DNA from 2 places in the Streptomyces sp. NPDC046308 genome. Region 1 is predicted to be linked to the other one. Evidence: riboswitches for the same ligand, from Rfam matches in the RefSeq annotation. Region 1 holds a riboswitch; the other holds the start of a gene.
What was found. Region 1 has a riboswitch for guanidine ahead of ACZ6JT_RS17025 (DMT family transporter). Riboswitches for the same ligand answer to the same signal wherever they lie in the genome.

Region 1 (14,913 bases):
AGGGTCATGGGACGCCCCCGCCACTCGGGAGGTGTGCCGCACCGTGCGCAGCAGTCCGGGGTGCCGATGTCTCGAAGGGCTCGACGTAGGAGCGCGGTGCCTGTTCGCTGTCTTCCGCTTCGGGTGACGAGGATGTCCTCTGCGGCCTTGAGCGGTCTGGTCCCGGCCTTGCCGCGTTGATGCCCTTGGCCGAGGAAGTGCGACGTATTGTGTCCCTCCTCTGCGATCCACCTGCGCAAGTGGGCACGCTGTCCGCCGTGGTCGGGGAATCCCAGCACCCGGAGGGTTCCGGCGATACTGGCCGACTTGGTGATCGCCTGCGCCAGTTCTTCTCGTGAGGGCCGATCGTGGCGTTGGCTTTTCATACCCGCCCCTTGCCCCGACCTCGGTACGAGTCGGTCGTGGAGTGGCAGTTGGGGCACAGCAGCCGCAGGTTTTCCCGACGGTTGTCGCGCCAGTCGCCGTTGATGTGGTCGACCTCCAAGGGGAGGTGTTCACCCATCCAGACTGCGGAGATGCCGCAATCGGCGCAACGTTCCTCGATGCCGAGGTCGAGCAGAGAGCGCCGGAGCATCGTGTTCGGAGTGCGCCCGGCGTGCGGAGTGCGGTTCTCACGGAGGACCTCGTCGGCTGTACGCCGTCGATGGTTGTCCCGCATCCGGTCCGTACGGGACGGGCCGGTGAAATGTGATGTGTCGATGCCCAGCGCTCGGACCCGGCGGCTGATGTGGGTGTGGTGCCCTCCCACCGCGTCGAGCCCCAGGCGTCGCAGCACCTCGTACATGTTGCCGGCGGCGCTGACCGCCTCCTCCAGGACCGCGCGTGTCCAGCGGTTTCCGTCCCGCTCGAAGTGGGAGACGTCCACTCCGAGCCGGTTCATGCGCCTGCGTATGTAGTCACGCGAACTGCTCTTCGGATCGACCCCCAGCCGCTCCAGCGCCTCCGTCAGCGTGCGCGACGCGCTCGCCGCCTCTGTGAGGCGTTCTCTCGTGTACGGGCTTACCGGCATCGTCGCCCCTCCGTTTTCGACCGCGCGTGCGGCGCTCGTACGGAGTAACGGGTGCGGGTGGCGGACGGTCACGGCTGGTTTCGTCCGACAAGCGGAGCGGCCCGCGCCGGGTGGGGGCGGGCCGCTGCGTGGGGTGGGTCAGATGCCCAGGTCCTTGATGATCTTGGCTACGTGGCCCGTGGCCTTGACGTTGTAGAAGGCGTGCTCGACCTTGCCCTCCTCGTCGACGACCACCGTGGAGCGGATGACCCCGGTGACCGTCTTGCCGTACAGCTTCTTCTCGCCGTACGCGCCGTACGCCGTCAGGGTCTCCTTCTCCGGGTCGCCGACCAGGGTGACCTTCAGGTGCTCCTTCTCGCGGAACTTCGCGAGCTTCTCCGGCTTGTCCGGGGAGACGCCGATGACGTCGTAGCCGGCCGTCGCCAGGACGTCCAGATTGTCCGTGAAGTCGCAGGCCTGCTTGGTGCAGCCCGGGGTCAGGGCGGCCGGGTAGAAGTAGACGATCACCTTGCGGCCCTTGTGGTCGGCGAGCGAGACCTCGTTGCCGTCCGCGTCGGGCAGGGTGAAGGCGGGGGCGGTGTCGCCCGGCTGAAGTCGCTCGCTCATCTGGACAGTCTCCTCAAGAGGGGATCGGTACGTCCCGAGACTAAGCTGACAGACTGTTCACCGGGGACTACCCCCCACCGGACCACGACGACGGAGGCAGCGCGGTGCCCGAAGCCAGGACCCCCGCACAGATCGAGGCGGACATCGTCCGCCGCCGCGAGCAGCTCGCCGAGACGCTCGACGAGATCGGCGTGCGCGTGCACCCGAAGACGATCATCGGGGATGCGCGGGCCAAGGTCGTCTCGACCGTCGACCACACGGCCGGGCGGGCCTTCGCCGCGGTGAACCGTGTCGTGACGGACCTGAGGGACGCCCTGCGCAATGAGGACGGCAGTCCGCGTCCCGAGCGGATCGTGCCGGTCGCCCTGCTCGCGGCGGGTGTGGTCGGTGTGGTTGTCCTGTCGGCACGACGCAGGCGCGCGTGACCCTGAGCGGCGCGGGGCGGTCGCGGACAGGTAGGTTCGGGGCGTGAGCGACAACACCACCCACGACAAGCTGCCCATCCGCATGCTGCACGACCGCGTGCTCGTGAAGTCCGACCTGCCGGAGGGCGAGCGGCGCTCGGGCGGCGGCATCCTGATTCCGGCGACGGCCGCGGTGGGCAAGCGGCTGGCCTGGGCCGAGGTGGTCGCGGTCGGGCAGAACGTACGGACGGTCGAGCCCGGGGACCGGGTCCTGTACGACCCCGAGGACCGCGCCGAGGTCGAGGTGCGCGGCGCGACGTACGTCTTGATGCGCGAGCGGGACCTGCACGCGGTGGCCGCGGAGCGGCTGGAGGGGTCGGAGGACTCCACCGGTCTGTACCTGTGAGCGTGCACCCCCTCCCCGGCTGAGCCGAGAAAGGGCCGGTGGCCTTCGTCACCGGCCCTTTTCGCTGCCCTTTGCTACGGTGGAGGAGACCCGACGAGACGCGCCGTACCGGGTACGACAAGACGACGCACCCCGTATCGCTCGATGTCTCGGAGGTGCCGTCATGGCCTGGGTTCTTCTCGTCGTCGCCGGTCTGATCGAAGTGGCCTGGTCGATCGGCATGAAATTCACCGAGGGCTTCACCCGGCTCTGGCCCAGTGTGTTCACGGGCGCCGGGATCGTCGCCAGCATGGTGCTGCTGTCCTACGCCGCGAAGACCCTGCCCATCGGTACCGCGTACGGGGTGTGGGTGGGCATCGGCGCCGCCGGCGCGGCCGTGCTCGGCATGGCGGTGCTGGGCGAGCCCGTCACCGCCTCCCGGATCTTCTTCATCGGTCTGCTGCTGGTCGCCGTCGTCGGGCTGAAGGTGACCTCCGGACACTGACCGCCCGGACCCTGACCGCCCGGGCCGCACTGACCGCCCGCGCCGGCCGTCATTCCAGGAACGCCGAGGGCGGCGGGCGCAGGCCGTCGGCCGGGCCGCCGTCGGCGCCCTGGGTGCCCGTCGTCCCCTGGGTGCCCTGGGTGGTGCCGCCGTTGTCCTGGCCGCCCTGGGTCTGGCCGCCCTGGGTCTGGCCGCCCTGGGTCTGGCCGCCGTTGTCCTGACCCCCGTTGTTCTGCCCGCCCTGGGTCTGGCCCCCGTTGTTCCGGCCGCCGTTGTCCTGCCCGCCCTGCGTCTGGCCGCCCTGCGTCCGGCCCCCGTTGTCCTGACCCCCTTGGTTCTGGCCGCCGTTGTCCCGGCCGCCCGTCGGCGGGGTCGGCCGCCGCGGTGGCGTGGGCGTGAGTTCGTCGTCCGGCGTGTCCTGCGGGGGGTTGGACTCCGGGAGCGGCGGCGGGGGCCGCGCCGCGCCCTGCTGGAGTTCCAGGTCGAAGTCGACGGGGTCGGTGCCCTCCAGCGCGGTCTTCGTGTACGCGGCCCAGATCCGGGCCGGGTAGCCGCCGCCGCCGATCCGGGGCTCGCCCAGGGCTCCGTAGAGCGACTGCAGGGTTCCGGTGTCCGGGTCCTGGCCCATCATCGCGACGACCGTGACCAGGTTCGGGGTGTAGGCCGCGAACCAGGCCGAGCGGTCCAGTTCGCCGGTGCCGGTCTTGCCGGCGGCCGGGTGGCCGGCGGCGAGGGCGGCCGTACCGGTGCCGTTGTCCACGACGCTGACCAGCATGGAGGTGGTGGTGTCGGCGGCCTCGCGGCTGATGGCCTGGGTGGGGGTGCGCTCGGGCAGGCCGATCGTGTCGCCGCCCTTGGTGATCTTCTCCAGGAAGGTGTACGGGGTGCGCCGGCCGTGGTCGGCGAGGGTCGCGTAGGCCTGGGTCATGTCCAGGACGCTGGCCTGCATCGTGCCGAGGGCCATGGCGGGGCCGGTGACGAAGTTCGGGGTGTCCTCGGGGATGCCGAGGTCGACGGCGGTCTTCTTGACTTTGCCGGTGCCGACGTCGACCACCATCTGCGCGTACACGGCGTTGACGGAGAGGTCGGTGGCGGTGTTGACGGTGATGTTGCCGTACGAGACCTGGCCCTCGTTCTCGGGGTTGAAGCGGATCCGGCCGCCGACGACGGGGCGCCTGTTGTCGCCGTTGTAGATCGTGTTGGGGGTGATCCGGCGGCCGTCCTGGGTGCGGGAGCCGTTCTCGACGGCGGACGCGAAGACGAACGGTTTGAAGGTGGAGGCGACCTGGTAGTCGTGCCGGGTCGCGTTGTTGACGTACTGCTTGGTGTAGTCGATGCCGCCGTACATGGCGACGACCTTGCCGGTGGCCGGGTCGATGGAGGCGCCGCCGGCCCGCACCAGCCGGTCCGCCTTGCGCGTGTCGGGGTCGAGTTTGCCGGTCATCTGGTCGTCGACGGCCTCGACGAAGGCGCTCTGGCGGCGCTTGTCGATGGTGGAGGTGATCCGGTAGCCGCCCTCGGCGAGGGTCTTGTCGTCGAGGATCTTGTTCTCGACGATGTAGTCCTTGATGGCTTCCACGAGGTAGCCGCGCTGGCCGGACAGGCCCGCGGCCGCGCGGACCTTGCCGGGCTCGGGGAACTGCGTCGTGGCGCGCTCGGTCTCGGACAGCCAGCCCTTCTTGACCATGCCGTCGAGTACGTAGTTCCAGCGGGCGAGGGCGCGGGGGCGGCTCTGCGGGTGGGCGACCACGTCGAAGGCGCTGGGGGAGTTGAGGAGGGTGGCGAGGTAGGCGCCCTCGGCGGTGGTGAGGTTGCTGACGTCCTTGCCGTAGTAGGCCTGGGCGGCGGCCTGGATGCCGTAGGCGTTGCGGCCGAAGTAGCTGGTGTTCAGGTAGCCCTCGAGGATGTAGTCCTTCGACTTCTCGCGGCCGAGTTTGATCGCGATGAAGAACTCCTTGACCTTGCGTTTGATCGTCTGTTCCTGACCCAGGTAGTAGTTCTTGACGTACTGCTGGGTGATGGTGGAGCCGGACTGAGTGCCCTTGCCGGTCGCGGTGTTCCAGGCGGCGCGGAGCATCGCCTTGGGGTCCACCGCCCGTTCGGAGTAGAAGTCCCGGTCCTCGGCGGCCAGTACGGCTTCCTGCACGGTCCGCGGGATCTGGGAGAGCGGCACGTTGACGCGGTTGACCTCGCCGTCGCGGGCGATCTGCGAGCCGTCGGAGTAGAGGTAGACGTTGGACTGCGCGGTGGCGGCGGCGTTGGCCGGCGGGATGTCGACCAGCAGGTAGCCGGCCACGAGGGCGCCGCCGATCAGCAGGGCCAGCAGCAGGACGGCGCCCAGGACCATGCGCCACGTGGGGACGAGGCGGCGCCAGCCGGTGCGTTCACGGCGGGGCTTCTTCCCCGGTGCGGGCGGGCCGGGTTGCGGCTGGGGCTGCGCGGGGGCCTGCGGTTGGCCCTGCGGTTGCCGGGCCTGCGGTTGTTGCCGGGGCTGATGGTTCGCCCGTGGCTGCCGTGCTTCGGGCGGGGTGTCCGGGTCGCGAGGGGTCCAGCCCGGGGGTGGTGACTGGTCGCTCATCTCCAGGACTCCTCGACGCCGTTCGAAATATCCACTTCTGTACCTCATGGTGTCTACCCGATGGCCGGTGATTCCGCTCCGGACGGGCGTAAATCGGTCGCGTGGATCGCCCCTCCGCACTAAGCTCGCGCGCTTTGGCCGACGTAGGAACGACGTGGAAAACGGAGGGATACGGTGCGCCGGAGAGTGCGTCTCTACCTGGCGGTCGCGGCAGGCGGATTCAGGCGGTACGCCACGTATGGAACGGCGACGGCGGCCGGGGTCTTCACCAACACCACCTTTGGTTTCATCGTGGCGTACACCTACATCGCACTGTGGGACGAGCGCCCCGGGCTCGGCGGCTACGACCAGGCGCAGGCCCTCACCTTCGTGTGGGTGAGCCAGTCGCTGCTCGCCGCAGGGGCGTTGATCGGGGGCGGCTTCCAGGAGGAGATCCAGGAGCGGGTGCGCACGGGCGACATCGCCGTCGACCTGTACCGGCCGGCGGACCTCCAGATGTGGTGGCTCGCCGCCGACATGGGCCGGGCGGGCTTCCAGCTGCTGGGGCGCGGGCTGGTCCCGTTGGCGGCGGGGGCGCTGGCGTTCCGGCTGGCGCTGCCCACCGATCCGCTGCGCTGGCTGCTGTTCCTGGTCTCGGTCGTGCTCGGACTGGTGGTGAGCTTCGCGGTGCGCTACCTGCTGGGGCTGCTGGCCTTCTGGCTGATGGACGGGTCCGGCATCAACATGATGGCGACCGTCGTCTCGATCTTCTTCTCCGGGATGCTGCTGCCGCTGACCGTCTTCCCGGGCGGCTTCGGCGAGTTCGTGCGCGTGCTGCCGTGGTCGGCGATGCTCCAGGTGCCGATGGACGTCCTGCTGGGCAAGCACGCGGGGGCCGGGGGCGCGGCCGAGGCGCTGGGGTTCCAGGCCGGGTGGGCGCTCGTACTGCTGGGTGCGGGGCGGCTGCTGCAGTCGGCCGCGACGCGGAAGGTGGTGGTCCAGGGTGGCTGAGGCGGAGGCGGAGGCTGAGGAGGCGGTGGCCGTGGCGGTGGGCGCCGGGACCGGTGAGGCCGTCGAGACCGTCGAGGCGCCGCCGGGGCGGGAGTTGACGCCACCGGGGGCGGGGGCAGGGTCGGCACGTGGGGCCGGACCCGGGGTGAGCCCGCTCGGCGGGTCAGCTCGCGTACGGCAGGTCCGGGAGGGGCTGCGCGGCTACGGCCTGATCGTGGCGATGTGGATCCGCTCGACGATGACGTACCGGGCGTCCTTCGCGCTGTCCGCCTTCGGCAACGCCGCGATCACCCTCCTCGACTTCGTCACGATCTACCTCATGTTCTCCCACGTGGACGTCCTCGGCGGCTTCACGCTGCCCGAGGTCGCCCTCCTGTACGGGTCCTGCTCGGCCTCCCTGGGCCTGGCGGACCTGCTGATGGGGAACACCGACCGGATCGGCGCCCGGATCCGGGACGGCTCGCTGGACACGATGCTGGTGCGTCCCGTCCCGGTGCTCGCGCAGGTGGCGGCGGACCGGTTCGCGCTGCGCCGACTGGGCCGGGTCATGCAGGGGCTCGGGGTGCTGGGCTGGGCGATCTGGTCCCTGGACGTGGACTGGACGGCCGGGAAGGCCGTGATGGTGCCCGTGATGATCGTGGCCGGGGCGGCGATCTTCGCGGCGGTGATGGTGACCGGGGCGGCCTTCCAGTTCATCGCCGGGGACGCGGCCGAGGTGCAGAACTCCTTCACCTACGGCGGCTGCACGATGCTCCAGTACCCGCCCGGCATCTTCGCCAAGGACCTGCTGCGCGGGGTCACCTTCATCGTGCCGCTCGCCTTCGTCAACTGGCTGCCCGCGCTGCACGTGCTGGGGCGGCCCGATCCGCTGGGACTGCCCGGGTGGGTCGCGTACCTGAGCCCGCTGGTGGCCTTCGTGGTGTTCCTGCCCGCGTCGCTGGCGTGGCGCGCGGGAGTCCGTTCGTACCGAAGCACGGGGAGCTAGCTGTGGCTGACGCGGATGCGCTGATCTCGCTGGACGGGGTCGAGAAGGTCTTCGACGTACGGCGCCGGGTGAGCCTGATGCGCCGGGAGAAACGCCAGGTGCGGGCGGTGGACGGGATCAGCTTCGAGGTCGCGCGGGGCGAGATGGTCGGCTACATCGGGCCCAACGGCGCCGGGAAGTCGACCACCATCAAGATGCTGACGGGCATCCTGACCCCGAGCGGCGGCCGGCTGCGGGTCGCGGGAATCGACCCGTCGCGGGAGCGGATGCGCCTCGCGCACCGGATCGGGGTGGTCTTCGGGCAGCGCACCACGCTGTGGTGGGACCTGCCGCTGAAGGACTCGTACGGGCTGATGCGGCGGATGTACCGGATCCCGGCGGCGCGGTTCGCGGAGAACCTGGAACGCTGCGTGGACCGGCTGGACCTGGCCGAGCTGCTCGACGTACCGGTACGGCAGCTGTCGCTCGGGCAGCGGATGCGCGGGGACATCGCGGCGGCGCTGCTGCACGATCCGGAGGTGCTGTACCTGGACGAGCCGACGATCGGGCTCGACGTGGTGAGCAAGGCGAAGGTACGGGGCTTCCTGCGGCAGTTGAACGAGGAGCTCGGGACGACGGTGCTGCTGACCACGCACGACCTCCAGGACATCGAGCAGCTGTGCGAGCGGGTGATGGTCATCGACCACGGGCGGCTGATGTACGACGGGGTGCTGGAGGGTCTGCACGCGGCGGGTCCGGAGGGTTCGGCGGGCGTGAGCGAGCGGACGTTGGTGGTGGACCTCGAGCGGGAGCTCGCGCCGATCGAGGTGCCGGGTGCGCGGGTGGTGAAGGTGGAGGGGCCGCGGCAGTGGTTGGCGTTCCCGGCGGGGACGTCGGCGGCCCCGCTGGTGGCGGCGGTGGCGGCGGAGTACCCGCTGGTGGACCTGTCGGTGCGGGAGCCGGACATCGAGGACGTGATCGCGCGCATGTACGCGGGCCGCGGCTGACGCTGCGGGCGGCCGGCCGACGGTCAGCCGGGCGGCTGGGTGGCCGGGTCAGGGGAAAACCGGGGTCGATCTCAGGGACGGGCCCAGGTCCTCCCCGTACAACTCCCGGCAAACTCTGCCTAGTCTGGTCCGCATGAGTGACGATCGGCCGGAGAAGCCGTTGCCGGAGCTGAGGGCGTCGGATGCGGACCGGGACCGGGTGGCGGAGCGTCTGCGGGACGCCGTCGCCGAGGGCCGGCTCGACATGGAGGAATTCGAGGAGCGGCTGGAGGCGGCGTACAAGTCCCGGACGTACGCGGAACTGGAACCGCTGACGCGGGACCTGCCGGCCCCGGCGGGGCCGGCCGCGCAGCCCGTGCCGGCCGCCGGATCGGCGGCCGCGCCGTGGCCGGGGCGGATCGGCGGGGCGGGGACCTCCACGCTGGCGGTCGCGGTCATGTCGGGGTTCCAGCGCAAGGGCCGGTGGACGGTGCCCGCGCGCTTCGACGCGGTGGCGTTCTGGGGCGGCGGCGAGCTGGACCTGCGCGAGGCGGACTTCGCGCAGCGCGAGGTGGTGATCAACTGCGTCGCGATCATGGGCGGCATCGAGATCACGGTGCCGCCGGGGGTGGAGCTCGACGTACGGGGCTTCGGCTTCATGGGCGCCTTCGACCAGCGCCACAGCCCGGGTCCGTCCGTACCGGGCGCCCCACGGGTCGTCATCACGGGCTTCGCCTTCTGGGGCGGCGTGGAAATCAAGGTCAAGCCCCCCAAAACGGCGGCCAAGGGCCCATCCCTCCGCAAAGAGCTGTAACAGGGTCCGCGCGGCCCCTGGCAGGGCCCGGTGCCGGCCGGGACCCGCCGCCTGGGGCCGGAGTCCGAGCGCCGCACCTCCCGCGGACCTGCGGCGCCGCCGGCCGACGCTCAGCCGTTGCTCCGGGCCGAAGCCACATCATCCCGGACCGGGACCGCGCTACCGGTGACGGAGGCCCCCGGGGCGCCGGGCCGGGGCGCGCTCCTCGCCGCAGGACGTTGGCCGGGCGAGGGTTGACACCTTCCCAGGCCTGAGGGGGTCGCGGCAGCGAACCGGACCGGGACCGGCCCGCGGGGCCTGGCCGCAGGGGCCGGGTACCGGCTGGTCGGTGGCTCGGGGCTTGCGGTCGTTGTCGACGGTGCGTGGGGTCGGGGGCGCGGCCCCGTCGCCGACGTGGCTCCGGCCGACGGCGGCTGGTGTTGCGGGCCGGCCGCAGCTGCCGTTTGGGGCCGCGACTCGGAACGGGTCAGTCCGGCGGGGCGTGCCGCCGCGCCGGGGCTGCGGCTGCTCCCGGCTGTGCCCGCGACGGGGCACAGTCCCGTCGCGGCACCGGTGCGGACCGGGACCGTGGCCCTGGGCTTCGACCGCTGGCCAGGGTTCCGGCTCGCGGCAGCGGGACGTGGCGAGGGCCGGGCGCGTTAGCCCCGTACCGGGCGGGCAAGAGATCGGTCGGCCCGCGCCTACGGCCCGCCGAGCTCCCGTACCGCAGCTCGCGCGGCAGCGAGACGGAGGGGCTCGTGCGTCCCGTCGCGGAGCGGCAGGCCGCGCGGGTCGCCCGTACCGCAGCCCCCGCGGGAGCGAAAGGGTGTGGCGGGAACTCCTCGGGGCTCCCAGGAGTCGGATGCTATGCAGACAAAACCGGCGCCCCCGGGGGAAGGCAGGAGCACGTGGAGAACCGCAGCACGGCCGGAGGCACCGCCCCGACGCCGCCACCCGTGGCACCCCCCGCCCGCGGAGCGTTCGTGTTCAACGCCGCGGACGAGGAGCGCCGGCACGGTGTCCGGCGGATGAAGACCATCGCGACCGGTCTGCTGATCCTGGTCGCGCTGGTCTACGTACTCGCCAAGTACGCCCAGCACGCGTGGGGCGCCGGCGGCTGGGCCGGCTACGTGGCCGCCGCGGCCGAGGCCGGCATGGTCGGCGCGCTCGCGGACTGGTTCGCCGTCACCGCCCTCTTCAAGCGGCCGCTCGGCCTGCCCATCCCGCACACAGCGATCATCCCGACGAAGAAGGACCAGCTCGGCGTCACCCTCGGCGACTTCGTCGGCGAGAACTTCCTCTCCTCCGACGTGGTCCGCGCCCGCCTCCACGCCCTCGGCATCGGCGGCCGCCTCGGGGCCTGGCTGGCCGAGCCCGCCCACGCGGACCGGGTCACGGCCGAGCTGGCGGCCGCCCTGCGCGGGGCGCTGACCGTACTGCGCGACTCCGACGTGCAGGCCGTCGTCGGCGAGGCGATCACCCGGCGCGCGGAGAGCGCGGAGATCGCGCCGGGCATCGGCAAGACACTGGGGCGGGTCGTCGCGGACGGCGGCCACCACCGCGCCGTCGACCTGATCTGCGCCAAGGCCCACGACTGGCTGGTCACCCACGGGGACTCGATCACGGACGCGGTGCAGGGCGGCGCCCCGGGCTGGACCCCGCGGTTCGTGGACCGCAAGGTGGGCGAGCGCGTCTACAAGGAGCTGCTCCGTTTCGTCACGGAGATGCGCGACATGCCCGAGCACCCTGCACGCGGGGCGGTGGACCGCTTCCTGCGGGACTTCGCGGCCGACCTCCAGTCCGACACGGAGACGCGCGCGAGGGTGGAGCGCCTCAAGTCCGAGATCCTGGCGCGCGACGAGGTCCAGGACGTCATCGCCTCGGCCTGGTCGGCGATCCGCTCGATGATCATCTCGGCGGCGGAGGACGAGCAGAGCGAGCTGCGCCTGCGGGTCCGCGCCTCGCTGATCTCCCTGGGCGCGCGGCTGGCCACCGACGGCCGGCTGCAGGCGAAGCTGGAGGGCTGGATCGAGGGTGCGGTCGTCTATGTCGTCACCACCTACCGGACCGAGATCACCTCGCTGATCACGGACACGGTGGCGGGCTGGGACGCCGAGCACACCTCCCGCAAGATCGAGGCCCACATCGGCCGCGACCTGCAGTTCATCCGGATCAACGGCACGGTGGTCGGCGCCCTGGCGGGCCTGCTGATCTACTCGGTGTCCCGGGCCTTCGGGGCGTAGCCACGGGAGCGGACCTCGCGGGAGCGGACGCTACGCGAGCGGCAGCTCCAGCTGGGCGTGTCCACGGGCGGTGACGCCCGGCGGCGCGGGGCGGGCCGCGCCCAGGGCGAGGAGGGCGCGCAGGGCGCCGATCACGACCGCCGGCCGCTCCCGGAGGATCGCCGGGGTGGTACTGGCGACCAGGACGCCGTGGGACTCCAGGCGCAGCCGGCGGTGCAGCGTGGCCTGCCAGGCGTCGCGCGTGTAGTGGTACTCCGCGGAGTCGACCTCCAGCGCCACGCCCTCCTCGGGCCAGTACGCGTCCGGTGTGGCGAGGAAGGCGCCGTCGGGCGCGTAGAGGCGGGCGTTCCACAGCGGTGCGGGCAGGTCCGTTGCCGACAGGGTGTCGCGGGCGCGGCCCTCGGCGATCGAGCGGACCCCGGCGAGCAGTTCCGCGGCGGCGGCGCGGACGGCGGGGCGGTTCCGGACGCGGCCGGCGCGCAATTCGGCGTGCAGGTCGTGTGGGTGGCACCAGCCGCCCTGGACGACGTTCGCGAGGACGGAGCGCACCAGGTCCGGGTCGTCCGTGCGGGCCGCGAAGTCGGCGGCGGCCCGGACCGGGCGCGCGCTGGGGACGCCGTGGACGTGGATGGTCGCGGGCCAGCGGGCGGTCGGGGCGGGCCGGACGCGGCCGGCGGCCGTCACCGTGCGCGGGGAGCGTACGAGGACGTCGAGCGGCTCGGGCGGGGCGCCGCGGATGCCGAGGAGCGCGAGCGCGGCGCCCCCGGTGAGGGCGGCGGTCGCCCCGGACAGCGGGTCGGCGGCGGGATCGGCCGCGTACAGGACGGCGGACAGCGCCTGCTGCCGGGCGTTCGGCGGGCCGGTCTGCAGGAGGTACACGCGGGGCAGGAGCCGCTGCCAGGGCCCTGCGCGGCGGCTGCGGCCGCTGATGGTGGCGGCCGGGATCCCGGCCTGCCTGAGCTGGTGGCGGGTGGCCATGTTGAGCTGGCGCTGGGCGACGGCGATACGTGTGATCATGCCCGGGATATGCCCGGTGGGGTGCGGGCGATGCTCAGGCCGAGGGGTGGTTCGGGGCGAGGAAGACGACGACGCCGTTCTCCGTTCCGGGCAGCGGAGTGACCTCGTGCCAGCCGAGCCGGCGGTAGGTGGCGACGGTGTCGGTGGCCATGCGCGCGGTGAGCAGCCAGGCGCGGGCGTCCGGGGCGTCGGCGGTGATCTCGGCGAGGAGGGCGCGGCCGGTGCCGTGGCCGCGCGCGTGCGGGCGTACGGCGAGCTCGTCGATCTCCAGGGCGCCGATGAGGAGTTCCCGTACGCGCGGTCGGCCGAGCTGTGCGGTGACCTGGGCGTAGGCCCGGTCGGTGGGGAAGGCCCTGGGGGTCAGCCAGGCGGTGGCGAATCCGTCGATGCCGACGGCCGACTGGGCGAAGGCGGTACGGAATCCCGTGCGGCGGCTGTCGGCCTGGAGCCGGGCAGCGAACTGGCGAATGGTTTCTTCGTCTTCGTTCCACGGGGGAGCGGAGAAGACCTCGCCGTAGGCGTCGGCGAGTTCGTCCGACAGGTCCAGGACGGCCGGTCCATAACAGATCACGTTTGCAGCTCCTTGGGCCGGCTTGGGCGGCTTCGGTCGTATCGCCCCTCTCAGAGAGTGAATCTACGCCGGGAAGGTTCCCGGGAGGGCAGGTGCACGGATCCGGAGGGTGTGCGACAAATCCGACTTCCGTACGGTGCCGGGGCCGGCCCGTATCGGCGCCGCACGGGCGGCCGTTGAACGGGTGGAGCACAAAGCCGAACGCACCACACGCCTCGCAGGACCCGCACGCCCCGCGGGACCCGCAGGACCAGCGCGGCCGGCGGGACCCGCGGGGCCAGCGCGGCCGGCGGGACCCGCGGGGCCAGCGCGGCCGGCGGGACCCGCGGGGCCAGCGCGGCCGGCGGGACCCGCGGGAACGGCGCCGCCGGCGGGATCCGCAGGACCAGCGCGGCCCGCAGGACCCGCAGGAACAGCGCCTCTGGCGGGTCCGGCGGAACCCGCGGGACCCGCAGGAACAGCGCCGCCGCAGGACCGCAGGACCAGCGCGGCCGGCAGATCCCGCGGAAGACCCTCAGGAACCGTACGACTCGCACGACACCCCGGAGCCCAGCGTGCAGACGAACACCCTCATCACCCGACTCCTGGTCGCTCTCGGGGGCTGCGCCGTGGCGTTCTTCGTCATCCTGGGGGTGATGGCGGTGCTGCCCCGCGCCATTCAGGACTCCCTCCCGCCCGGTGTCCTCGGCGGAGCCGTCGTGGTGCTGGGGGTGGCGGCCGCGCGCCGCTTCACCCGGCGGGCGCGTTAGCCTCGACCGATGACGTCCGAACGGCCGGAGGCCCCCACCATGGCGCAGATCCCCACCTCACTCGTGGCCGCAGCCGGCCTCGTCGGCGGCTACGCCACCGCCCGCTGGACCGGCAGGCGCCCCCTCGGCGGCGTGGTCCTCGCAGCCGCCGGCACCATCGCCGCCCGCGAATGGCACCGCCGCACGGCCCCGACGACGACGGCCCTCCTCGGCGCGGCCTACATCGCCGCCTTCGCGGCCTCCCACCCCCTGGCCAAGAAGATCGGCCCCTGGCCCGCGGTCTTCACAGCCGCCACCACGATGGCCGCAGCCGCCCACACCACAGCCGACCGCTAGCCCACCAACCATGGCTTCGACCTCGCCGAAGCACAGACCGTTCTGTCAGAGGGCGGCGCAAGAATGATGGCGTGAAGCCCTTGGAGACGACGCCCGCCATCCGTGCCCGGATGAGCCTGCAGAAGAGCCGGGACACCCAGGTGGAGGTCGCGCTGCGGCGCGCTCTCCATGCTGCGGGTCTGCGATACCGCGTACATCGGCGCCCTGTGAAGGGTGTACGTCGGGAGGCCGACATCGTCTTCGGCCCGGCCCGCGTCGCGGTCTTTGTCGACGGGTGCTTCTGGCACGGTTGCCCGGAGCACGCGACGTGGCCGAAACGCAATGCGGAGTTCTGGCGGTCCAAGATCGAGGGTAATCGCGGCCGGGACGTCGACACAGACGCCAAGTTGGCCGAGGCCGGTTGGCTCGCGGTTCGGGTATGGGAGCACGAGAGCGCCGAAGAGGCCGCTGCCAGGGTTCAGGAGATCGTGCGGAGGCGGCGGACCACTGGCTGAGGCGAGCGGGTGGGGCGGGTACCGCAGGGTGCGCCCGCCCCACGCTCGAATCGGGCCGACGAAGCGGCCGGGTACGGCCGGAAGAGGCTCCTGGGTCGGGCGAAGCCGTCGATAGGCCCGGCTCACGCCCCGCCTATCGCCCCTCGCCGTGACATTCCGCGTACGGCTTGCCCGAGGTGCACCAGCAGGGGTTGGTGGGGGTGGGGGGCCAGGGGGTGGCTTTGCCGCGGGCGGCGAGGGTGGTGGCGTATTCGGCCAGCAGGGACGGGGAGGCCGGGGAGGT
Region 2 (14,913 bases), on a different contig from region 1:
CTCGAAGCCGGCGTCCCGCAGCGCGGCCCAGGGCACCGCCGCCTCGGTCGGGTCGTAGTCGCCTGCGGGAAGCAGGAAGAGAATCACGGCGTACTCCTCTGAGCGGTGGTGATCAGGGCAGCACGCCTCCCGGCTTCCCCGGCACTCCGCGGGCCCCTGATCCCCTCGGTGTCCGAAGGCCGACCCTAGGAGCGGGCCGCGGCGCCGTCATTGACTCCGGCGGCCAATCCGTTGACTCCCCGGACCGCTCTCCCTCCCCGCTCCGCGGGCCCGCTCCCCGGGCCCGTGCTGCGGCCCGCCCGCCGGCGGCCGTCCTGCGGACGGTGTTGACGGGGGTGGTGTGCCCGCATTGACTGGCGGCCGTGTCCGCCACCGAGCCGCCCTCCGTCACCGCGTGTTACGCCCTCGCCGTCCTGAACGCGACGGCGGAGGGCGAAAACGGGCCGTCCGCCTCCTGGGCCCTGCCCACGGACCGGCTGGAGTACGGCGAGATGCGCGCCCTGTGGGACTCGGTGCTCGACGCCCGGGACGCCGGCCCGCACACCGGGCTTCTCGTGGGCGACCGCATCCGGCCCGAAGGCCTGCACATCCTGGGCCACCTCGTCCTCACCTGCGCCAGTCTCGCGGAGGCCGCGCGGGCGGCCGAGCGCTACCACCCCCTGGTCAGCCAGGCGGGCACGGTGACCCTGCACCGTGGCAGCGGCGTCGGCCGGATCCGCTACCGGCCGACCGTCGCCCCGGCCACCATGCACCCCCAGCAGGTGGAGGCGGTCGTCGCCACGATGGTGCGGGCGGCCCGCTGGATCGCCGGGGACGACTGGGCGCCCCTGGCCGTGTCGTTCGCCCACCCGCGTGCGGGCGCGGCCGAGCCCTACGCCCGTGTCCTCGGCTGCCCCGTCACCTTCGACACCCCGGAGAACGCGATCACGGTCGCCGACGAGGACCTGGACCGGCGCCGCCCGCTCCACGATCCCGCCCTCGACGCCCTGCACCGGGCCTACGCGGAACGGCTCCTGGACCAGCTGTCCGCGGGCGCGACCGCGGCCGGGCGCGTACGGCGGTGGCTGGAGCACGCCGCGCTGGAGGACGCGGGTCCCGAGGGCCCCGCCAAGGAGCTCAACCTCAGCGTCCGGACGCTGAGGCGGGCCCTGCACGCGGAGGGCACGTCATGGCGGGCGCTCCTCGACGCCGCCCGCCACGGCCGGGCCGGGCGGCTGCTGGAGACCACGGACCTGCCACTGGACCGGATCGCCCCCCTCGTCGGCCTGAGCGGCGCGACGGCCCTCGTCCGCGCCTTCACCCGGTGGGAGGGCATGCCTCCCGGCGCGTACCGCGTCCGGCACCGGCCCGAGCCCCGGCCCCAGCCCCAGCCCCCGGATCACGGCGGCGCCGGCGGCGGGTGAGGTACTTCACCACGGGCGCGGCGCCGACCGGCCGCCCGCGTTGCTAGATTGTCCGGCGGCCGGATTCGAGGCCCCGGACGAGATGCGCCGTACCCGGTTACGCACGACGACGCGCGAGGTGCTGCACGAGCAGCGCCTCACGCTGTCCGTACCCGGGCAGCGTCTCGTCGAGCAGGATGGGCCGAACGCCATGACCGTGCCACTCACCAGCAGCCTGTACCGGACGACCGCGCATGCCGCGGGGGGCCGTACCGGATCCGTCCGCACGGACGACGGGCGCCTGGACGTCCGCCTCGCCCCGCCGCGCAGGAAGGTCCCCGGCACCACCAACCCGGAGCAGCTGTTCGCGGCCGGTTTCGCCGCCTGCTTCACCTCCGCGCTCGCGGAGGTCGCCGCCGAGTTCGGGGCGGACGCATCGGCCGCGCGCGTCGCCTGCGAGGTGCAGCTCGGCACCACGGACACGCCCGCGGGCTACGGCCTCGCGGTGGCGCTCACCGTCAGCCTGCCGGGATGGCGCGCGGCGGACCTCCAGCCCCTGCTGCACCGCGCGGACGCGGTCTGCCCCTACTCGCAGGCCGTGCGCGGCAACGTACCGCTGACGCTGCTGGCCGTGGACGGACCCGCCGCCGATGACCGCGCCTGAGCCGGTGCCGGCGGTGCCCGTCCCGGGCGGACCCGGCGTCCCGGTGCCCGAGCACGGTGCCTGGCTGCGGCGCGGCATCAGCCGCGACGGCGGCCCCCTGACCGAGGACGGCGAAGTGGTGTGGCTGCAGGCCGGTCCGTACTACGCCGACAGCCGCGGCTTCGCCGGCACGACGTCCTTCGACGGCTCCCAGGTGCGCTTCCACCACCTCACGGGGGAGCCGGGCGAGGACACCGGCACCTTCCGGCGGGAGGGTGCGGACCTCGTCGAGTGGGGCACCAACCCGGACGGCAGCACCTTCCTGGAGGTCTGGACCCCGCTGCTCGGCGCCGACGGTGTCACCGGCTCCTGGTCCGGCCCGGACCACCACGTGGTGCGCGTCGGCCGGCACGTGGTGCACGTCGACGCCCGTACGGGTACCTACTGGCGGCTGTGACGGCGCGAGGGCCCGACCCCGGCCGTCGGCGTCACGGTGCGCCGGCGTCACGGTGCGCCCGGATCACGGTGCGCCGGACGCACCCCCTCGGGTGCGGGTGTCGAGGATCCCGGCGGTGAACTCCGCCAGCTGCCGGCGCAGTTCCTCGCGCGGCACCCCCTTGTCTGCGGCCAGGTAGGCGACGAGGTCGGCCCGGGTGGCGGCGAGCAGCGCGTGGGCGGTGAAGCCGGTGTCGGCCGGGCCCGGGATCTGCTCCAGCAGGTCCCGCAGCAGGGCGTGCCACCGCTCGTAGTGCGCCGTCCGGTAGGGACTGTCCGCGCCGGTCCCCTCCAGGGCCAGTGCGAGGTGGCGGTTGTCGAGCTTGAAGCACAGGACGGCGTCCAGCAGGGCCGGTACGCGCTGCAGCGGTGCGGTGGTGGGCCCCAGCGGGGGCGGACCGTCCTCGACGGCGCTCCTGACCGGTTCGAGCCGCGCCTCGTACAGCGCGCCGATCAGCCCGGTGCGGTCGCCGAAGGCGCGGAAGAGCGTTCCCTTGCCGACGCCTGCCGCCGCCGCGATGTCGGCCATGGTCACCTCCTCGGGGCTGCGGCAGTGGGCGAAGAGCTCGTCGGCGGCGGCGAATACGGCTGCCCGGTTACGGGCCGCGTCCTTGCGCGGACTGCGCTGTTCGGTCAACGGGATCCTCCGGTTGCGATGCGGACCGACGGTCCGTATCGTTCACCGACGAAGCGGACCACCGGTCCGTATCGTACAGGACGGAGTACCACCATGCCCACGACCACCACACCGGCGGATCTGTACCGCCACAGCCTCCGCCTGCTCCTGGCCAAGGACATCCCCGGCTGGGTCGGCCTGTGGGCCGACGACGGCGTGATGGAGTTCCCCTTCGCTCCCCCGGCCTGGCCGCAGCGGCTGGACGGCCGCGAGGCCGTCGCCGCCTACATGCGCGACTACCCCGACCACATCGACCTGCACGACTTCCCCGACGTGCGGATCCACGAGAGCACCGACCCCGGGACCATCGTGGTCGAGATGCGCGGCGTGGGCCGCCTCGTCGCGACGGACAGCCCCTTCGACATGAGGTACATCGCCGTCGTGACCGTCCAGGACGGACGCTTCACCTCCTACCGCGACTACTGGAACCCCCTCGCCGTCCAGGCGCCCGGGACGGACTTCACGGGGAGCGGCGCCCGATGAACCCCACCGGCACCACCCTCGTCATCGGCGCCACCGGCACCACCGGCGGCCGGACCGCCGCGCAGCTCATCGCCGCCGGCCACCGCGTCCGGGCCGCCGGGCGCCGAGCCACCCCGCTCCCGGGAGCGGAACCGGTCCGCTTCGACTGGTACGACGCCACCACCTTCGGCGGCGCCCTCGACGGGGTCGACCGCGCCTACCTCGTCCCGCCCATCGGCGACCCGGACCCGGCCGCCGTCATGCTGCCCTTCCTCCGGGAGGCCCGCGCCGCCGGCGTACGCCGCGCGGTCCTCCTCAGCTCCTCGGCCATCCCCGAGGACGGCCCGGCCGTGGGGGCCGTGCACCGGGCGCTGCCCGGCCTGTTCGAGCAGTGGGCGGTCCTGCGGCCTTCCTGGTTCATGCAGAACTTCACCGGCACGCACGCGCACGCCGACAGCATCCGTACCGAAGGGCTCATCCGGACGGCGGCCGGGACCGGCCGGGTCGGCTTCGTCGACGCCGAGGACATCGCCGCCGTCGCCGTACGCGCCCTGACGGACGACCGGGCACCCAATGCCGACCTGGTCCTGACGGGCCCGGAGGCGCTCGGCCACGACGACGTCGCCGCGATCGTCAGCCGGGTCACCGGCCGCCCGGTGGTCCACCACCCCCTGACCTACGAGGCCATGCGCGACCGCCTGGCCACCGTGATCCCGCCGGAGTTCGCCGCCATGCTGGCCGCGATGGACCGCGCCATCGCCGAGGGGGCCGAGGACCGCACCACCGACACCGTCGAACGCCTCACCGGCCGCCCGCCGAACCCCTTCCGGCTGGTCGCCGAACGGGAACTGGGCGCCGGACCGGTTCCGCGCGGCTGAGCGCCTCGCGCCGGCGCCGGGCCGGGCGCCGGGCCTGACCCGCAATACGACCCGCGCATCCCTGGTCGCAAGGCCGGCGGCGTCCGCGGCGCCGGCCTTCCCGCCCGGGGCACCCTCGCGAGACACTGTGACCGACGCCTGGGGCGGGACCGGATGGCGCAACGCCTCTGGCTCCCGTTCCGGACATCGCTCAGCATGAGGGCAGCGGGACCGGCGGACGAGATGGGCACGCATGCGCGCCACCGAGAGCAACCAGGACTATCCCTTCGCTGCCACGAACACGGCCGCGGCACTGCTGGACGACGCCGGGACGGTCCTCGCCTGGACACCGGCGGCCGAAGCCCTCCTGGACCGCGGGTCCGCGGACGTGTGTGGCCGGCCGGTACGGGACCTCCTGGCGGACGCGGGCAGCTGGGAGGCCGTCCTGGCCCAGGGTGGGCAGCGGAAGCAGGAGGACCCGAGGGGCTGGGAGGGCCGGGCCACCCTGCGGCACGGCTCGGGACGCGAGCTGGAGATCGGCTTCCGCGTCATCCCGCTGGACGACGGCGCGCGCGGGGACCGGGCCCGCTGCCTCGTACTCGGCGCACCCCTGGAACTGGTCGCCCGAGGGCGGCAGGACCACGCCTTCACGCAGGAACTGTTCCTGCAGGGCCGGGTGGGCCTGGCCGTCTTCGACGCCGAGCTGCGCCTGCTGCGGACGAACTCGCACCTGCTGCCGTACACCGGGGTGCCGGTCGACCTGTCCGGCCGGCGCCTGGCCGACTTCCTGTGGGCGCAGGACGCCCGGATCATCGACGACCGGCTGCGGGAGGTCCTGCGCAGCGGGATCCCCCTGGTCGGTTTCAACACGACCGTGCGCACCCTGGACGATCCGCGGGGCGGCCGGGTCGTGACCATCCAGGCGTTCCGGCTGCAGGACCCCGACGGGCATCCGATGGGCGTGGCGACGGTGTTCACCGACGTCACCGACCACGAGCGGGCCCGCGGACGCCTGGACCTGCTCTACCGCGCCACCGGAGCGCTGGGCGGTTCGCTGTCCGTCCTGCGCACCGTGGAGGACCTGGTGAAGGTCCTGACGCCGGCGCTCGGCGACTGCGCCGCGGTGGATCTGGCGGAGACCGTCCTGACCGGCGGTGAACCACCCGCCGACGGACCTCTCGCGCTGCCGCTGATCCGGCTGGCCGTCGCCGGAGCGGAAAGGGCCGCGCTGCGTACGGGGACCGCCCAGTTCGCGGATCCGATCGCCGCGGCCGCTCCTAACCCGACCGCGACGCAGGCGGGCGCGCCCGAACCGGGGGCGCGCGAGGAGCGGGGGTGCCGGGGAGCGCTGATCACCGGCCTCGGAACCGGGCCCTGGGCCGAGGAGGCTCCGGAGTGGGCCACGACCGTGCCGGGTGCCCATTCGGCGATGACGGCGCCGCTGTGCGCACGGGGCATCAGGTTCGGGAGGCTGACGCTCTGGCGCACGGGGGACGCTCCCCCGCTGGACGAGGACGACCTGGCGCTCCTGGAGGAGATCGCCGCCCGCGCGGCCACCGCCGTGGACAACGCGCGGCGCTACACGAAGGAACGCCGTACCGCCGTGGGCCTGCAGCGCAGCCTCCTGCCGCCGGCCACCTCGGAGAGGCCGGCGCTGGAGGCCGCGGGCCTCTACCTGCCCGCCGACGCGGACAGCGGTGTGGGCGGCGACTGGTTCGACGTCATCCCCCTGTCGTCGGCCCGGGTCGCCCTGGTGGTCGGGGACGTCGCCGGTCACGGGCTGCACGCCACGGCCATGATGGGCCGCCTGCGCAGCGCCGTACGCGCGATGGCGGACCTGGAACTGGAACCCGAGGAACTGCTCGCGCACGTCGACGACATGGTGCTCCAGGTCGCCGCCGAGGCCGAGAGCGACGAAGCGGACGACGCCGACGCGGGCATACCGGTGCCGAGCGGACCGGCGGGGGCCACCTGCCTGTACGCCGTCTACGACCCGGTCACCCGGGCGTGCGTCATGGCGAGCGCCGGGCACCCGCCGCCGGCCGTGGTCAGCCCGGACGGAAGCGTGGAGTACGTCGACCTGAGCCCCGGCCCGCCCCTGGGGGTCGGCGGCTGGCCCTTCGAACCGGTCGAGCGCGAACTGGCGCCGGGGAGCGTCCTCGCCCTGTACAGCGACGGCCTGATCGAACGCGGAGAGGGCGACATCGACCAGGGCATGGACGACCTGGCGGACCGACTGCGACGTGCGGACGTCATCGGCCGGCCGCTGCGCCAGGCCCGGCACGACATCGTCGAAGGGCTGCCGCCGGGCCGGCTCAGGGACGACGTCACCCTCCTGCTGGCCCGTACCCGGGTGGTGGATCCCGGCTCCCTCGCGACCTGGTGGCTGGACGCCGACCCGGCGATCGTCGGCGACGCGCGCCATCTCGTCCTGGAGCAGCTGACCGCCTGGGACCTCGACGAGCTCGCCTTCAGCACGGAGCTCATCGTCAGCGAACTGGTCACCAACGCCATCCGGCACGCCGGCGGACGGGTGCGCCTGCGCCTGATCCGGGCGGACACGCTGACGTGCGAGGTCTCGGACGCCAGCAACACGCAGCCGAGGATGCGGCGTGCGAGGAGCTCCGAGGAAGGCGGCCGCGGGTTGTACATCGTCGCCCAGCTCTCGCACCGCTGGGGCAGCCGCTACACCAGGGGCGGCAAGACCGTCTGGTCCGAACAGAACCTGCCGCCGGCCTGACCGACGGGACGTCGCGGAAGTCCGCGGGGCATTGGGGCGGAGCGTTAAGGGGGAATCAAACGAACCTTAAGGCTGCCTGCGCTCCTCCCGTCCCCGCCTCGATCAGGAAGATCGGTACGCGCTCCGCACGCCCCGGCCTCCCGCAGCCGTACGGCGTCCACCTGCGCCTTCGACCGTGCTCCACGAGCCCCGCGACGCCCTGGCCCGCCCCACGCAGCACGCGAAGGCCTCCGCACCGCTGGATTTGTAACGCAGCGACAAGGAATGAACCGGGGTGTGACGGCGGGCGTATGCAGGACGGCAAGACAGCGTCCATCGGATCGAGGAGTGTCCATGTCACGCAAACGGACTATGAGTTTGATGAAGAAGCTCGTGCTCTCCGTCACCACGGGAACCCTGGTGACCGGAGGCGTCATCGCCACGGTGGCGACCGGCAACGCCTCCGTACCGGACGTCGTGTGTCCGGGGTCGACGGTGACGCTGTCGGGCGAGGCCGGCCCGCCCGCGGCGACCAGCGGGACGTTCCCGGTGGGCACCAAGCTGAAGGTCACCAACCTGGACAACGGCCAAGCCACCACCGTCACCGTCACCGGCCCCTCGGGCAGCTGCGTGCTCCTCAACAACGCGGCCTTCGACAAGGTCCGCGAACCCGGCAAGAACCTCATCCGACGCGCACGCGTCGAGCGCGTGGGGGGCGGCGGCACACCGGCCGCCGGCGCGACCGGCGGGGCGGGCGGGACGGGCACAGGCTCGACCGGTGCGGCGGGGGGCCAGGCCAAGCCGGCCACGGGTGAGGTCGTGTGTCCGGGGTCGACGGTGACGCTGTCGGGCGAGGCCGGCCCGCCCGCGGCGACCAGCGGCACGTTCCCGGTGGGCACCAAGCTGAAGGTCACCAACCTGGACAACGGCCAAGCCACGACCGTCACCGTCAACGGCCCCTCGGGCAGCTGCGTCCTCCTCAACAACGCGGCCTTCGACAAGGTCCGCGAACCCGGCAAGAACCTCATCCGACGCGCACGCGTCGAGCGCGTGGGCTGATCGGCCCGAGCCGGTTCGCCGGCCACCGGGGCCAGGGCGCGGGGACAGGCGACACACCGCCCCGCCCTGGCCCCGCCCGCGCCCGTCCCGCCGCGGGATCGATCGGCAGGGTGCACTGTGCCGCCGCCCCGTGCGTCAGGCCACGCCTCGAACCGATCACGCCCTAGCGTGGGCCGGGAGACGATCCGGGCGGACCGCCGCCGGGATCCAGGCCCTACGGAGGCACCCTTGACCACGTCCCCCGCCCTCGCCGAGCTCACCGGGGACTACGTCCTCGACCCCGCCCACACCCGGATCGGCTTCATCGCCCGCCACGCCATGGTGACCAAGGTCCGCGGCGCGTTCCACCAGTTCGAGGGCACCGCCCACCTGGACGGCGCCGACCCGGCCCGCTCGAGCGCCCAACTGGTGATCAAGACCGAGAGCATCGACACCGGCGTCGAACAGCGCGACCAGCACCTGCGCACCAACGACTTCCTGGACGCGCCCAACTTCCCCGACATCACCTTCCGCACCACTTCGGTCGAGCCGCGCTCCGACACCGAGTACCGCGTCACGGGCGACCTGACCATCAAGGACACCACCCGCCCGATCAGCATCGACTTCGAGTACACGGGCACGGCGGTCGACCCCTTCGGCAACCGGCGCGTCGGCCTGGAGGGATCGGTGAGCATCTCCCGCAAGGAGTACGGCGTGACGTGGAACGCGGCCCTGGAGGGCGGCGGCGTCCTGGTCGGCGACAAGGTCGTCCTGGAGTTCGACATCTCCGCGATCAAGCAGGACTAGCAGGACTGGCAGGACAGGCGGCAACGCGTTCGGGAGCGGTGGCCGCCACGGGGCGGGCACCGGGCAGGGTTGAGGAGCGCTCTCACCGCAGTCCGGGGCGGGTGAGGTCGTCACACCGCTTCCGCTGTCCGGACCGGGCGCGCGGTCGCGGAGAGGGCCCCGTCCGCGGCCGCGGCCGGCTCGTCGTCGTCCTGGTCGGTGCCGGGACGTGGCCGTCGGGACGCCCGGCTACCGGCGGAAGCGGTCGCGGTTCTCGTGGAGGAAGGCGTCGAGGGTACGGGGCGGTCGGCCGAGGATCCGGGAGACGGTATCGGTGGTGGATTCCGGCCGGGCGACGGCCAGTTGCTGGATCTCCGTCACGTGGTCGGCGAGCCAGGCGGGCATGTGGGCGCGGTGGACGAGGTGGTCGCGCAGCTCGTCCGGTGCGAGGTTCACGTAGCGGACCTGCCGGCCGGTCAATGCGCCGAGCCGCCGGGCGAGTTCGGGGTGGGACACGGCTTCCGGTCCGGTGAGGACGTACGCGCCGCCCGCGATGTCGGGCCTGGTGAGTGCGGCGGCGGCGACATCGCCGATGTCGCGGCAGTCGACGTAGTTGCAGGGCGCCTCGCCCATCGCGCCGAGGATGACGCCCTGGGCGACGGCCGGTGCCAGGCGCAGGAGGTTCTGCATGAAGGCGTAGGGGTACAGGACGGTGTGTTTCATCCCGCGTGCACGGAGGTGTTCCTCCACGGCATGGTGCCCGCGGGAGACGGCGACCGGGGAGTCGGCTTCGGCGGCGGGTGCGGAGATCTTGACGATGTGCTCGACGCCGGTGTCGGCGGCCATGTCGATGACGCGGGTTTCGAGTTCGACCTGTGCGGGTCCGTTGGCCATGGCGAGGAAGAGCCGGTTCGCGCCTTCGAAGGCGGTGCGCAGCGAGCGGGGGTCCCGGGCGTCGGCGTACCGGACCTCCAGGGGCGGCCGGTGTGCGCGGGTGACGCCGGGGATCGGCTCGTGCGGGGTACGGGTCAGTGCTCGGACGGGGGCGCCGAGCGCGAGGAGGCTGTGGAGCAGGGCGTTGCCGGTGGTTCCGGTCGCTCCCATGACAGCGATCATCGGGTGTCCTCATTCCTGGTGGATCGTCGTGCGGTGGTGCTTCGCCAGCGCAGGGTGACGATGGTGGTGGCGAGTGCCGCGGACACGGGCAGGTCGATGCCCAGCCGCTCCAGCCAGGCGCTCGCCGGTACGGGGGTGTGTGCGGGCAGCCACCGGGCGGCGAGCCACCCCAGCAGGGCTGCCGTGCCGGTGGTCGCGATGACCAGGACGGCGGTGAGGGCGGCGCCCGGCAGGGCGATGGTCCACCGCCGGGGGCGGCCGCCGCGGCGCAGCCAGGCGCCCACGAGGAACGCCACCAGCGCGGAGGTGCCGGCTATGGAGGTGCAGGCGGCCACGGCCAAGTCCCGCTGTCCGGTGGCGACTGCGGCGGCGCCGGCCGTCAGCGCCGGGGCGGCGTAGGCGGTCAGCACCTCGCGCCACAGGACGAAAGGCCGGGGCGTCGCCCGGCTTCGGCGGGTTCTTTCCTTCATCGCGGGCATGCCGGCCTCTTTCTCGTGCGTGTGCGGGGTGGGCATGTAATTAGCCAGCTAACTATTGGTCCGTGAAAAAGGCCCTGCCCGAGGGCGGGGCCGAGCCGGCCGAGAGGCGGATCAGTCGGCGGACAAGGCCGCACTGCCGCGCACCACACGGGCGAGCAGATCGAGGAACACCGCGCGCTCCTCGACGGAGAGCCCGCCCACCATCGCCTCCAGCCGCCCGAAGTGCTCGGGCGCCAGATCGCGCAGCCGCTGCGCACCGCGCGCCGTCAGGACGGCCACCGTGCCGCGGCCGTCCTCGGCGGACGGGCGCCGGGTGATCAGGCCCTCGCGTTCGAGGCCGTCCAGGAGACCCGTGACGGTGGCCCTGGACACGTCCAGGTCGACCGCGAGACGCGAAGGCGACTTCTCCCCATTGTGGGCCTCGAGGTCGGCGAGCAGCCGGTAGCGGCCCGTCGACAGGCCGAACCTGGCGAAGTGCGCCTCGGCCGCCCGCCCGACCCTCGCCCCGGCGGAGATCAGCCGCACCGCGACCAGTACAGCCTGGGGATCGGCCTCCAGGCCGTAGTGCTCGATCTGCTGCCTGGCCTGGTCCAGAGTGGGGAGCTCCCCGTCGACCTCGTTCCGCGTCATGGAAGTAATATGGCAGCTAACTATCTGGTGGGCAAGGGGTACGTCCGCCCGGATGGCCGGTGGTTCAGGCGCGGATGGTCATCAGGAGCAGGGGGGGCGTGGTGGGCTGGGGGGATCCTCCGGCGGGTTCGAGGGTGAGGCCGACGGCGCCGGCGTCGGCGGCGTCCCCGTCGAGCAGGACGGTGCCGTCCTTGCGGATGAAGCCGGCCGGGCGCATGGTCCCGTCGTGGTCGAGCCACAGCTGGTACGTCTTGCCGGTGGCGGGGGCGGGCAGGCCGGTGGCCGTGAAGACGGCCTTGTTCTGCCGGTCGGAGGCGACGACGGTGGTGAGGGCCCCGTTGCCGGCCCGGCCGTGAACGGTACGGGCGTCCGGAGCGGCCAGGACGGAGCTCACGGTGTCGAGGCGCTGCTCGCTCTGCCGGGCCCGCTGTTCGAGCTGCCGGTTCTGCAGGCTCTGCCAGGCGGCCAGACCGGCCAACGAGGCGGCGGCGGCCAGGCTGGCGGCGAGGGCGAGCGGTACGGCCTTGCGGCGCAGCGTGCCGAGGAAGGAGCGGGGGGTGGTGGTGGGGACGCGGGGCGGGAGCTGACGGACACCGTCGACGCTCGCCATCGTCCGCTGCTTCATCGAGGCGGGCGGGGTGTGGGCCGCGGCAGCGGCCAGGCGCGCGGCGGTGGCCTCGAAGTCGGCCGCGTCCCGTCGGCACGTCTCACAGCCGGGGAGGTGCGCGGCGAACTCCTCGCGTTCGTCGGTGTCCAGGGCGTTGAGCGCGTACGCGGCGGCCAGTTCGTGGACATCGGATGCGTGGTGTTTCACGCGGTCACCCCCATGCAGTCGCGAAGCCGGATCAGTCCGTCGCGCATGCGTGTCTTGATGGTCGGAAGCGGCGTGCGAAGCGTTTGGGCGACTTCACGGTAGGTCAGGCCCTGGTAGTAGGCCAAGGTCACGGCCTGTCGCTGGAGCTCGGTCAGGCCGCGCAGGCAGCGCCGGACCTGCTCGCTCTCCAGGCGGGTCTCGACCTGCTCGGCGACCTCGTCGAAGGCCGTTCGGTGCTCGCGGGCGGCCTGGGCGTGCTCGCGATCGGCGGCGGCCTGCGCGGAGCGGACCCGGTCGACGGCCCGGCGGTGGGCGATGGTCGCCGCCCACGTGTTCACGCTGCCGGTCTCCGGCCGGTAGCGGGCGGCCTGCCGCCACAGGTCGATCATCACCTCCTGCGCGACCTCCTCCGACTGGGCCCGGTCGCGCACCACCCTGACCACGATCCCGAAGACCATGGGGGCGAGGGCGTCGTAGAGAGCCGAGAAGGCCTCCTTGTCCCCGTGCGCGACCTTCCGCATGACCTCGGCGAGGCCGGCACGGCCGGTCTGCGCTGCCGCACCGAGCGGGAGGGGCCGGCTCACCGGGCGAACTCCGGCCGTGGCGACCAGACGAAGGGGCGGCCGGAGCCGGCCGCCCCGGGGTGGGGTGTCCATCGCATGGCAGTCCTTGTCCTAGAGGGGTCTCTGCCCGGTACTTCGTAGCGGAAGCGCACACGGATGGGCGGACATCGCGGACATTGCCTTTTCGTGGGCAGACCCTCCTCCCCCGGTCGGGGAACCCCTCCGGTTCGGAGACCCCGAGGAGAGGAGCCCCCCCGTGCGCCGGCCCCGACCGCCTTCGAAACGGGGCTGCCACCCGTTCGGGTGACACACCCATCCGCCGCGTGGGCGGAGCCGAATGCAGGGCGCGAGCAGCTTCCGCGACGCCATCGTCCGCACCGCCCGCGGCGCACTGGCCGGCCTTCCGGCCGGTTCGCCGCGCCGGCCGTGGCCGAACCGGTCGCGGGCGCTGCCGTCCTGTTCGTTCTGGCGGGCGAAGCCACCCCCGCCGGCTCCCCTTCGGGTGATGACGGCACCCTGGGCGGCCGGAGCCGGCGGGGGTTCCTCACGGCGGCGCCCGTGACGGCCGTGGCCGACACGGGCGCGGGCGCGGGCGCGGGCGGGCTGGGCCGCGCGCCCTGTCCGGGCAGCGAGGCCGCGGCGCCCTCGCCCCGGTGACGTGGTGCTCGTGGTGTCGTTGTGTGCCCGTGGTGCCCGCGGTGCCGTATCGCCGGGGGGGGTCAGCGGCCCCAGCGCAGCGCTGCCGTCTGCACCGGCGCGTCCCACAGTCGCAGCAACTCCTCGTCGGCCCGGCAGAGCGTCACCGAGCACCCCGCCATGTCCAACGAGGTGACGTAGTTCCCTACGAGGGCCCGGGCCACCTGGACGCCCCGGGCCTCCAGCACCCCGGCCACCGCCGCGTGGAAGCCGTACAGCTCGAGCAGCGGCGTCGCGCCCATCCCGTTCACCAGGGCCAGTACCGGCCCGTCGACCGGGGCCGTGTTCGCCAGGTCGTCCAGGACGGCGCCCACCGCGACCTCCGCGATCTCCCCCGCCGGCATCATCGGGCGCCGTTCCCGCCCCGGCTCGCCGTGGATGCCGATGCCCAGCTCCAGCTCGCCGTCCGGGAGGTCGAAGGTGGGGCTGCCCTTGGCGGGGGTGGTGCAGGCGCTCAGCGCCACGCCGAAGCTGCGCGAGGCCTCGTTGACCCGCCGGGCGACCGCGGCGACCTCCTCCAGCGGTGCGCCCGCCTCCGCCGCCGCCCCCGCGATCTTCTCGACGAAGAGCGTGGCGCCGGTGCCGCGCCGACCTGCGGTGTAGAGGCTGTCGGTCACGGCCACGTCGTCGTTGACCAGGACCCGCTCGATCCGGATGCCGTCCTCCTCGGCGAGCTCGGCGGCCATGTCGAAGTTCAGTACGTCCCCGGTGTAGTTCTTGACGACGAACAGCACCCCCTGGCCGGCGTCCACGGCCTTGGCCGCGCGCAGCATCTGGTCGGGCACGGGGGAAGTGAACACCTCGCCCGGACAGGCCGCGGACAGCATTCCGTGTCCGACGAAGCCGGCGTGCAGGGGCTCGTGTCCGGAGCCGCCGCCGGAGACGAGACCGACCCGCCCGGCCTGCCGCGCGTCCTTCCGTACGACGACCCGCGCCTCGACGTCCACCTCCAGGTCGGGGTGGGCCGCGGCCAGCCCTCGCAGGGCGTCCGCGACGACGGTCTCGGGACTGTTGATCAGCATCTTCATCGTGTGCCTCCAGGTCGGAGCCGACGGTGAGCGTCCGGCGCGTCAGCGAAGGCACGCCCTACGAACAGTGTGCTGCCACGCCACGGACATCCGCGAGAACTGGCGGGGACCCGGGCGACGGCTTCGCGGGAGTGCCGGCTGCGCGGGAGTAACGAGGAACCCCAAGGGGGGACGGGCCGGCGCGGGGCCGGACGGCCCTCGCCTTTCCGGTACGGGCGACCCGTCTTACTCTGAACCCGGGGGACTCGGGGCAGTCGAATGCCGGTCTTCGGACCGGCGGGAAGCGGGCACCCATGAAGGAGCGCCTCAAAGCATCAGGACTGGTCGGCGAACTCTCCGCCGAATTCGCCGGTACCATGATCCTCATTCTGTTCGGCTGTGGCGTCGTGGCCCAAGTGGTCGCAGGCGGAGCCCTGACCGACCCGGCGGGGGGCCTCGGAAACCACGACAGCATCGCGTGGGCCTGGGGTCTCGGTGTCACCTTGGGCGTCTACGTCGCGGCGAGGCTCAGCGGCGCCCACCTCAATCC

Region 2: linked by a shared signal. The riboswitch ahead of ACZ6JT_RS02710 (Ohr family peroxiredoxin) and the one ahead of ACZ6JT_RS17025 (DMT family transporter) in region 1 are both predicted to bind guanidine.

Annotation. Positions count from the first base shown of each region.
Region 1 is NZ_JBVJFB010000003.1:693,888-708,800, reverse strand. Features, by position in the region: gene ACZ6JT_RS17050 (HNH endonuclease) at 1-8, opposite strand, end outside; gene ACZ6JT_RS17045 (HNH endonuclease signature motif containing protein) at 362-1,009, opposite strand; gene bcp (thioredoxin-dependent thiol peroxidase) at 1,148-1,615, opposite strand; gene ACZ6JT_RS17035 (DUF3618 domain-containing protein) at 1,720-2,040, shown strand; gene ACZ6JT_RS17030 (GroES family chaperonin) at 2,084-2,425, shown strand; guanidine-III (ykkC-III) riboswitch at 2,489-2,557, shown strand; gene ACZ6JT_RS17025 (DMT family transporter) at 2,589-2,909, shown strand; gene ACZ6JT_RS17020 (transglycosylase domain-containing protein) at 2,959-5,487, opposite strand; gene ACZ6JT_RS17015 (ABC transporter permease) at 5,674-6,477, shown strand; gene ACZ6JT_RS17010 (ABC transporter permease) at 6,623-7,462, shown strand; gene ACZ6JT_RS17005 (ABC transporter ATP-binding protein) at 7,465-8,448, shown strand; gene ACZ6JT_RS17000 (DUF1707 SHOCT-like domain-containing protein) at 8,582-9,241, shown strand; gene ACZ6JT_RS16995 (DUF445 domain-containing protein) at 10,177-11,463, shown strand; gene ACZ6JT_RS16990 (hypothetical protein) at 11,494-12,480, opposite strand; gene ACZ6JT_RS16985 (GNAT family N-acetyltransferase) at 12,515-13,051, opposite strand; gene ACZ6JT_RS16980 (hypothetical protein) at 13,606-13,800, shown strand; gene ACZ6JT_RS16975 (hypothetical protein) at 13,810-14,136, shown strand; gene ACZ6JT_RS16970 (very short patch repair endonuclease) at 14,208-14,630, shown strand; gene ACZ6JT_RS16965 (SEC-C metal-binding domain-containing protein) at 14,764-14,913, opposite strand, start outside.
Region 2 is NZ_JBVJFB010000001.1:585,977-600,889, forward strand. Features, by position in the region: gene ACZ6JT_RS02700 (type 1 glutamine amidotransferase domain-containing protein) at 1-87, opposite strand, end outside; gene ACZ6JT_RS02705 (AraC family transcriptional regulator) at 363-1,403, shown strand; guanidine-III (ykkC-III) riboswitch at 1,456-1,519, shown strand; gene ACZ6JT_RS02710 (Ohr family peroxiredoxin) at 1,594-2,046, shown strand; gene ACZ6JT_RS02715 (hypothetical protein) at 2,033-2,482, shown strand; gene ACZ6JT_RS02720 (TetR/AcrR family transcriptional regulator) at 2,546-3,157, opposite strand; gene ACZ6JT_RS02725 (nuclear transport factor 2 family protein) at 3,251-3,679, shown strand; gene ACZ6JT_RS02730 (NmrA family NAD(P)-binding protein) at 3,676-4,536, shown strand; gene ACZ6JT_RS02735 (ATP-binding SpoIIE family protein phosphatase) at 4,769-7,255, shown strand; gene ACZ6JT_RS02740 (RlpA-like double-psi beta-barrel domain-containing protein) at 7,616-8,293, shown strand; gene ACZ6JT_RS02745 (YceI family protein) at 8,522-9,079, shown strand; gene ACZ6JT_RS02750 (NmrA family NAD(P)-binding protein) at 9,308-10,162, opposite strand; gene ACZ6JT_RS02755 (hypothetical protein) at 10,171-10,653, opposite strand; gene ACZ6JT_RS02760 (MarR family winged helix-turn-helix transcriptional regulator) at 10,765-11,283, opposite strand; gene ACZ6JT_RS02765 (anti-sigma factor) at 11,348-12,097, opposite strand; gene sigK (ECF RNA polymerase sigma factor SigK) at 12,094-12,681, opposite strand; gene dhaK (dihydroxyacetone kinase subunit DhaK) at 13,380-14,384, opposite strand; gene ACZ6JT_RS02780 (MIP/aquaporin family protein) at 14,678-14,913, shown strand, end outside.